Priestia megaterium: one gene and its partner. The protein of the gene in region 1 interacts with the protein of each later gene in a pairwise test. Links are inferred from orthologs where the notes say so. Each region holds a gene or a part of one and is shown on either strand. Other genes may lie near its edges.

The links.
Region 2: the proteins of LIS78_RS01155 (region 1) and LIS78_RS20515 interact in binary tests that used the Bacillus subtilis proteins (3 or more experiments, as listed by UniProt). The link is inferred for Priestia megaterium from one-to-one orthologs.

What each region holds. Positions count from the first base shown.
Region 1 is NZ_CP085442.1:201,390-204,768, reverse strand. Bases 494-3,297 are described here. They hold LIS78_RS01155 (anti-sigma regulatory factor), read right to left. Parts: upstream 2,195-3,297; coding sequence 1,793-2,194; downstream 494-1,792. Other genes in these bases: LIS78_RS01145 (RsbT co-antagonist protein RsbRA), read right to left, coding at 2,557-3,297; LIS78_RS01150 (STAS domain-containing protein), read right to left, coding at 2,198-2,554; LIS78_RS01160 (PP2C family protein-serine/threonine phosphatase), read right to left, coding at 769-1,779; LIS78_RS01165 (anti-sigma factor antagonist), read right to left, coding at 494-709. Also shown: anti-sigma B factor RsbW, read right to left, coding at 1-380; more of LIS78_RS01165, read right to left, coding at 377-493; more of LIS78_RS01145, read right to left, coding at 3,298-3,379. UniProt on the Bacillus subtilis protein: Provides the crucial link between the upstream module (communication of environmental stress) and the downstream module (integration of the environmental signals with signals of energy stress) that compose the signal transduction pathway controlling the sigma-B factor.
Region 2 is NZ_CP085442.1:3,941,781-3,946,968, reverse strand. The notes cover bases 1,378-4,228. They hold LIS78_RS20515 (serine/threonine protein kinase), read left to right. Parts: upstream 1,378-2,311; coding sequence 2,312-3,145; downstream 3,146-4,228. Other genes in these bases: LIS78_RS20505 (phosphatase PAP2 family protein), read left to right, coding at 4,138-4,228; LIS78_RS20510 (sporulation protein), read left to right, coding at 3,132-3,902; LIS78_RS20520 (hypothetical protein), read left to right, coding at 2,051-2,305; LIS78_RS20525 (DUF2515 family protein), read right to left, coding at 1,378-1,933. In the rest of the region: germination protein YodN, read left to right, coding at 1-377; LIS78_RS20530 (YozD family protein), read left to right, coding at 643-813; more of LIS78_RS20525, read right to left, coding at 872-1,377; more of LIS78_RS20505, read left to right, coding at 4,229-4,764; LIS78_RS20500 (hypothetical protein), read left to right, coding at 5,011-5,188.

The sequences.
Region 1 (3,379 bases):
ACTTCGTCCATTAGTGTTTCAATTAAATATAAACCAAGTCCACCTTCAGGAAGAAATTCAACTTCTTTTGATGTTTCATAAGGTCCTATATGTTCCTTAAGCTCTTCAAAATTAAAGCTTTCACCTTTATCGACCACCATGATTTCTAAACGGTCATCAAATAAACCAAAACCTACTCTCACTTCACCATTTTCTTCACTCTTGTAAGCATGCTGCACGGCATTTGTACATGCCTCACTCACAGCAATTTTCATATCTTCAATTTCATCATAAGAAAAACCCATCCGGTTCGCTACACCAGACAGCGTTAGTCGAATAATCGCTACGTAGTCTGGCTTAGCAGGAATCTTCATCTCAACAAAGTCATAAGGCTGTTTCATTTTACGCCACCTTCTACTTGTGAATTCACGTTTAAAATGTCTGTGAGGCCCGTAATATCAAATAAGCGCTTTATGCGCTCTGATACACCAACAAATTTCAAAGAGCCGTTATTTTTCTTATTGGCTTTTAACAATGCAATAAATACACCTAGTCCTGTACTATCCATGTATGATACATCGGTTAAATCGACTATAATTTCTGGTTCAGTATGTTCAGTAATTTCCATGAACTTTTCTTTTAGCTTAGGTGCTGTATATGCGTCAATCTCTCCAGCCAGCTTAATACGATATGCTTGACCGTCCTTTTGTATATCTATTTTTAAATTCATCGTATTAGTAGACCCCCTCTAATTTTGTGCTATCTTTTCTGTACCCTTATTTAGAATACTTAAACTAAACTCTTCAAAATAATCAATGTAAAGTCATCCCTCAATTGAAAATGCTGTAATTTTTCCAGCTCTTTATATACAGATTCTACAATTTCTTGAGGAGACAAATGCATGTATTTTCGAATTAATTTTATGATGTCCAATCTTTCAATAAATCCTTCTTCAGTTCTGCATTCTGTTACGCCATCTGTTAACAGAACAATCATATCGCCTTTTGAAAGCTGCTGCTCGTACTGAAGATATTTCACATGGCGATCGACTCCTAGCACGAGTCCTTTTGCTTCCAAATCTTCAAATGAATCAACTTTGGCATCATAATAAAAACCTGGCTCATGTCCTGCAGATGCATAATCAAATAAGTTTGTCTCGGGATTATAGCTTCCGTAGAACATCGTAATAAACATACTTGGATCTACGTTTCGCTCTACAATATTATTCAAGTTCTCTAATACATAACTTGGATTTTTTCTTGAGTCCGGTAAGCTGTCCATTGCATACTTGATCATAGACATACACATTGCAGCTGGAATTCCTTTTCCGATCACATCGGCAATGGCAATACTTAACCCACCGTGCTCTTCTTCTACAAAGTGAAAATAATCTCCGTTCATCTGTTTAGCCGGTACGCTAATCGCACCAATTTCTAAAGTTGAACTAGCGGGAACCTTTGTCCCTAACAGCGTCTGCTGGACGTTAGCGGCAACTTCGATTTCAGAACGAAGTTCCCGCTGCTTATTTTTTAATGTTTGATGCTCACGAAGAGCAAGACCGTAGCTAATCATTACCTCAAGTAAAAAGTCCAGAGAATGCAGCACTTTTTCTGGAATATCAGAATAAATTTCTTCAATCACTTCTTTATGAATGCTCACAATATCTTCTGGCGATATTTCATTCTCTAAAGATTTTCTACTTAGTTTTTGTCCTTGATACAAAATTTGTTCATTTTGTGTTTGGATATAGTTCCCCAAAATATCTTTGTATAAATCTCTCATCTCTTTATCAAAAGACATTATCTATTTCCTCCTACCGGAGCCACTTAACTGCTTTAATCTCAGTACCTTCTCCGACATTTGTTTCGATGTCAAACTCATCCATCAATCGTTTTACCCCAGGAAGCCCAGCTCCTAGTCCACCCGATGTTGAGTATCCATCTTCCATTACTTTGCGAACGTCGGGGATACCTGGCCCTTCATCTGTTGCTACGACAAGAAGACCGTTTTTTCCTCCACGATTTAATTTCTCAATATAGATTTGACCCTTACCCGCATATAGGTAAATATTACGAGCTAATTCAGAAATGGCGGTTGTAATACGAGCTTGGTCAACTGTTCCAAACCCTAGCTCTTTCGACACATTTCTACCTAATTGGCGTGCCGCTACGATGTCCCATTCTGTTACGATTTTTACGCTGGATTGGAATTCCATATACTAATCCCCCAATTCCGATTGGAGTTTCTCAAGACCTTTTTCTAAATCGAGTGCAGTAAGAACATCATTTAGGCCAATCCCTAACTCAACAAGTGTAATAGCTACTGCAGGCTGGATACCTGTTAATACTACTCTAGCCCCCATCAAATTAGACATGCTAACCACGTCACCTAACACTTTTGCGATGAATGAATCGATCATATCAATTGAAGTTAAATCGATTACCACTCCTTTTGCTCCAGTTTGATGAATTTTACTTAGCAAATCTTCTTGGAATTGAATAGCCGTTTGATCATCCAGCTCCCATTGAATGGATACCAATAAATAGTCGTACAATTTCAAAATGGGTATTCTCACGTTTATTCCTCCGATTCTATATCAACTATTTTCCGCTCAGTCATTTCTAACGCAAACTCTACGCCTTTTTTTAATGAGTTTTTCGTAATAATTTCGTTTAAGTTAATACCTAAGTTCACAATAGTCTGAGCAATTTCCGGACGAATTCCTACTAACAAACACTTGGCTCCAACCAAACGTACGGCTTCAGCAGCTTGAATGATATGATGGGCAACCATCGTATCCACTACTGGTACTCCGGTAATATCTATTAATACGACCTCTGATCGGTGCTTTACGACACCTTGCAGTAAGTTTTCCATAATTTTCTTTGCGCGATCAGTGTCAATTGTTCCTACAAGCGGCATTACTGTAATTTTATCAAATACCGGTATTAATGGAGCAGACAATTCTTGAAGTGCAACTTTTTGCAACATAACTGTATTTTCCCACGAGTTGGAGTATTGTTCTACTATTTTGTTATAAATAGGGCTTAACCACTTGTCAAACCGATAGAATAATTCAGAATGAGTTTGGTCAGCCTTTACATGTTCACTGTTTACATACCCTTCAACCACTACGTGACCCAAGTTACGTACACCCTGTGTCAAATAAGCAAGAGGCCATCCTAAACTCACAACTCGTCCTACTACTTCCTCTAGTTCCTCTGCAAAATTTTCCTGATCTCGGAATGCTTTTGCCAAAAGTAAATCTACAAAATCAGAGCTTACATTTACGTACACTTGCTCGGATACAATGTTTTTAATCCGCTCTGTTTCCACATCATTCATTAACACTAGCCATCGATCAAAAATTTCTGATTTATGATTTTGTATATAATTGAAT
Region 2 (5,188 bases), 3.7 Mb from region 1 along the record:
AGGATTCATGGGAAGATATTGTCTATGAATTGTCACGTGTAACAGATGGAGAATGGCTTGAGGCTAGTGAAGAAGAACTCATTCTCGTAACTCCTCATGAGGAAACAGAAAATTACGCTCAAAGTGTTGATATGTTGTATTTAGGTAAAGAAATTAAAAAGACGGAGTTGCTACCAAAGATGAAAAAACAAAACGGTTCTGAAAAAGAAGAAGTGAGGTTAACTAAAGAAAAGCATGAGATTATAAACGGTCTTTTAGATGTGTACAATGATTATAAATTTTTGTATGAGCTTTTTGAAGATGAAGAATACGCTGAAGTCATGAACTTAGTGCTGAAACATTTAAAAAAGATAGCAAAATCCGAACAAGGAAAATAGCAGGTAGATGCCTAATAAATAAAAGATAGCCGAGATAGATCATCACATCTCTCTTAGCTATCTTTTATTGTGTATACGGCGATGGAAATGAAAAAAGAATGGGTATAATTACCTTTCTGTTTAAACTGCTGAAATTTTAGACATACTATTGCCGAATTGTTCATAAATGTGTATAAGGTAAAACTTCAAGCAGAAGATGGAGTGAACCTATTTTTAAGAAAAATAAGGTACGCTAATCCGTTCAAACGGGATAAGGAGTGATATTGTGAAAGAAATCGAAGTGGTCATTGATACGGAAGAAATTGCGGAGTTCTTTTACAATGAACTAGTCAAGCGAGGCTATGTTCCCGCTGAAGAAGAGCTAGGCGAATTAGCGGATATAACTTTTGATTATCTCATTGATAAATGTATTATTGATGAGCAAGATGAAGAATAAAAAGATAGATACATCTGTAACGACGGGGAAACTCGTCGTTTTGTTTATGAGACAGCGGCTATGAAAAAGGGTTAGCAGCTTTGATAGCAGATTGCACTTTTATATGATGCTGAAGGGGAATTTTTTTAACTGAAGAAGCGGGAATAGACTCAAGGAGAGAAAATATGCTTTCGTCTTCAAACCACTCATCTTTTCTTAAAAAAAGGTGTACGCGGTCTCCCCAGCTCATATTTAAAGTCGGGCTATACAGCTTTTTGAAATGAGTTCGATTCTTTGTAAATATATCCGAATTATAATCGCTTCGAGACCCTGTGTGGGGGTGTTTAAGGCTAAATGTATAGATAGAATCATGCAAGTTTGAATAAAAAAGAAGAACGTATAAAGTTTTTCCCACTTCAATCCGTCTTAAGACAGACTCGAAATGATACACTTTTGTTCCACTTAAATCAATTTTATTACCTGAATAATAGGGAAAGACGATTTGAGTCATACCGAGAAAGTTTTGAGTGTGAAACTGCCAAGAGTGAAGAACATCCCGCTGAAACTCTTTTTTAAAGAGAACATTTTTTTCGATATGATACTGTTCGTTCACAATCAGGGCTATTGATAAGAGCGTTTTGTTTCTATGCTGCCAAAAGTCATTCCAAACAGCTTTCATAAAAGAAGATATGTGAAAAGCTGGGAGTAAATGAAACAGATTGCTGTTTTGCTCTTTGCTTTTTTCATAGAGTAACAGCTGAGCGTAAGCATCATGAAAAATGGCGGAATTGGAATGTTCTAAAAACAAGAAGTACGCGTGCTGTTTTTCTGGAGAAAGCAGGGATTTTATTAAGGTAGTGGAGAGATCTGTCATGTAATAGCCGCCGTTTCGTGAAACCAAGTGTGCTAAAAAAGCCCAGTGAATTTCGGGGTGTTTTTGATAATAGTCTAAATAAGCTTGGGTACGTGTAACATTGTTTTGATTAGCTTTTTTTACTTTTTTTCGAATCTCTTTAATCAATTTTACGTCTTCTCCGATAAAAGACAGCGGGAGGGTAGCAGGAGGTTTGAGCTGCATCATCTGCTGCAGGCGAAGAACATCCGCCAATCTAATGAGGGGATTTGTGTCAGTAGAAGTCATGTTAAGCCTCCTTTGAAACGTTTAACTATATAAAAAAAGGGTAAGGGACTTTTTGAAACCTTTATAACATTTCGTACGTATAAAGGGTAACAAATGTTAAGAAAAGAGGTTTTCTTTATGTTCAGAAAAATTTTTGAATCATTAACTGGATCTAAACATCGACGCTACAGCAGCAGCGATCGACACTATCGACGTCCTCGTCACTACAGCAGCAGCGATCATCATTACAGACGTCCTCGTCACCATAGCAGCAGTAGCGATTATAAACGAAGCAAATATTATGACAGCCACAGTCATTCAAAATATGGCCACCACCACTACAAGCGCAAACGTAAAAGTGGAAGCTTCTTCTCAAGCTTTTTCTCAAGTTGATTTGGAATGAAAAAACGAATGTTTAAACATCTTCATCGCTGGCTAGTTGACCGTACTTTTAAAAAAGGAAAAGTCATTTGTGAACGCTATGAAATCATAGATGTACTGGGAATGGGAAGCTATGGTATAACATATGTTGCTAATGACATTGTGCAACAAAAAAAGGTAGTAGTAAAGCAGCTCCGTAAAACGAAGCAGCGCACGTCTCAGGGGCTGAAGTCTTATCATTATGAAGCGAAACTGCTGTCTCAATTAAATCATCCTCAAATTCCTTCACTGTATGAAGCTGTGGAAACCGATGAAGGATGTTTCCTAGTGATGGAGTTGATTCAAGGAAAAACGTTTGAAGATTTAATTTTTGAAGAGAAGTGCGTATATACGGAAGAAAAAGCGCTTGACATTTTACTTGATATTCTAGAAGTAGTTTCCGTTATTCATGAGCAAGGAATTGTTCACCGTGACCTTCGTATTCCAAATATTATTGATGTTGAAGGAACCATTCATATTATCGACTTCGGTCTTTCTAGATTTTTAGGAGATTATGAAGAAACAAGCAGCCTGGTAGAAGAGCAGCAGTTTATGAGAAGAACATCTGCTGCAAGCGATATCTATGCACTTGGTCATTTTCTTTTATTTTTATTATACTCTGGTTATGAGCCTACGGAAAAACAAGAAAGAAGCTGGGAACAAGAGCTAAGTTTGTCGACACCTATTAAGACCATCATTCAAAAAATGCTGAGAGCAGATGAATCGTATGAAAGCATTAAAAGTTTACAAAAAGATATTTATGACTATATAAATAGTAAGAACTCAGGGAGGGGAAAGTATGGCGCTATTTAATAAAGCGTTAGCCCGCATTGGAATTGGTGCAGCGCGTGTAGATGCTAAGCTTGTCAATGATGAATTTCGTGCTGGTGAAAAGATTGAAGGGATTGTTGAAGTGTACGGAGGAAATGTTGAGCAGAAAATTGACAGCATCTATCTGCGTCTATTTACAACCTATGTAAAAGAAAGAGACGATAAAAAATACAAGCAGGATATTGAGCTTAATACGTTTAAGATTAATGACCCGTTCACGATTCAACCATCTGAAACGAAGTCTATTCCTTTTACCTTTCAGCTGCCTGATGATACGCCTGTTACATTAGGAAGAACCCGGGTTTGGGTAGCAACGAGCCTTGATATTAAAGATGCCGTTGATCCGTCAGATATTGATCATGTAAAAGTGCTTCCTAACCTTATGGTAACAAGCACAATTGAAGCTATGGAACAGCTTGGCTTTCGCTTGCGCCAAGTCGAGTGCGAAGAAGCTCCTCGCCGGATGAGAAAAAGACTTCCTTTTGTTCAAGAATTTGAATTTGTTCCAAGCGGTGGAGTGTATGCTGGGAAAGTAGATGAAATTGAAATCATCGTGCAGCCGAGCGGCTTACATGACTACGATTTATTTATAGAAGTAGATCGACGTGCCAGAGGGTTTGGCGGCTTTCTATCTGAAATGCTGGATGCAGATGAGTCGCTCGTTCATGTTCATGTTTCTGAAAAAGAAATTCCTCAGTTAAAAAATATATTAACCAGTATTATTTCACGCTATAGCTAACGTGCATAGCTCTCCTTTATTTTTCGTATATTAAAGACAGTAAAAAGAAAGGAGAGAGGTATATGCCGCAATCAAAGCAAACGAAAAAAATAAATGCAAAAGAGGAATTTTCGGCTGAATTTGTCGTTCATCAAGCTCCTAGGCCAGAAGACTATATTCAGCCAAAACGTGTGAATAAGTAAAGCATGTAGAACGCTACATGCTTTTTCTTTTAATAGGTTGGAGGAAATAAAAAATGGTAAATCGCACTACAAAATATTCTCTATTTATTGTATCGCTTTTAGCTTTCTTTTTACTCATTTTATTTACGTTTAATACACCTTGGGTGAAACAGCTTGACTTTAATGTACTTCATACTATTGAAGGATGGAGGACGGACACGTTAACACCCATCATCATATTTATAACAACCGTAGGATCTTGGTATGTCACTGCGCCAATATGGTTTGCGATTATAGTATTTCTTCTTTATAAACGAAAAGGATTGCTCGCTATATATATCACGCTCGTTTTTTGGGGAGTTCGCGCTTTAAATTGGGGATTGAAGGAGATTTTTGCAAGACCAAGACCTGATTGGAGTCAAGTCGTTCCCGCCTCTCACTATAGTTTTCCGAGCGGACATGCCATGAACTCAATGGCGTTTTACAGCGGAGTACTTTTGTTAATATGGATGTATACAAGAAGCAGGGCTATTAAAACGGCAGCTGCATGCGTAATTGCTATTGTTATTTTATTAATTGGATTTAGCCGTTTGTATTTAGGCGTACACTTTTTAACGGATATACTAGCAGGATATTGTTTAGGACTTGCTTGGTCTTTAGTGGTCTACCTCCTTTCTAAGCGCCTATATAACCAAAAATAGGAGCAATGGTTACATTTTTTTCGTTAATATTTCATTTTGTTTAAGTAGGCCTATTGATTCATCCATTCAAAAACAACTAATGATAAAATGGGAAACAAATATTTTATGTACATGTTTAATAAGAAAAAACTAGTAATTTCGACAAAAAACGTTTTGATTCGATAAAGGATTTTCGGATTTTATCACTAATTATATAAGAATACATGACGTAAAAGAGTAAATACTTGCTTTTGGGTGGAGGGAAGAATGTTGAGTGTGTGGACCACAATAAAAAAACAATTTAATATTAGCACAGAATATGATGTAACCATTATGCAAACAGAAGAAAAAGGCGAAAAGCGCGGATATAAGCCTGTCCATCGTCTAACGATTACAGCATTCGATCATCAAGACGCAGCAACACAAGTATTTCAGATGTTTAATA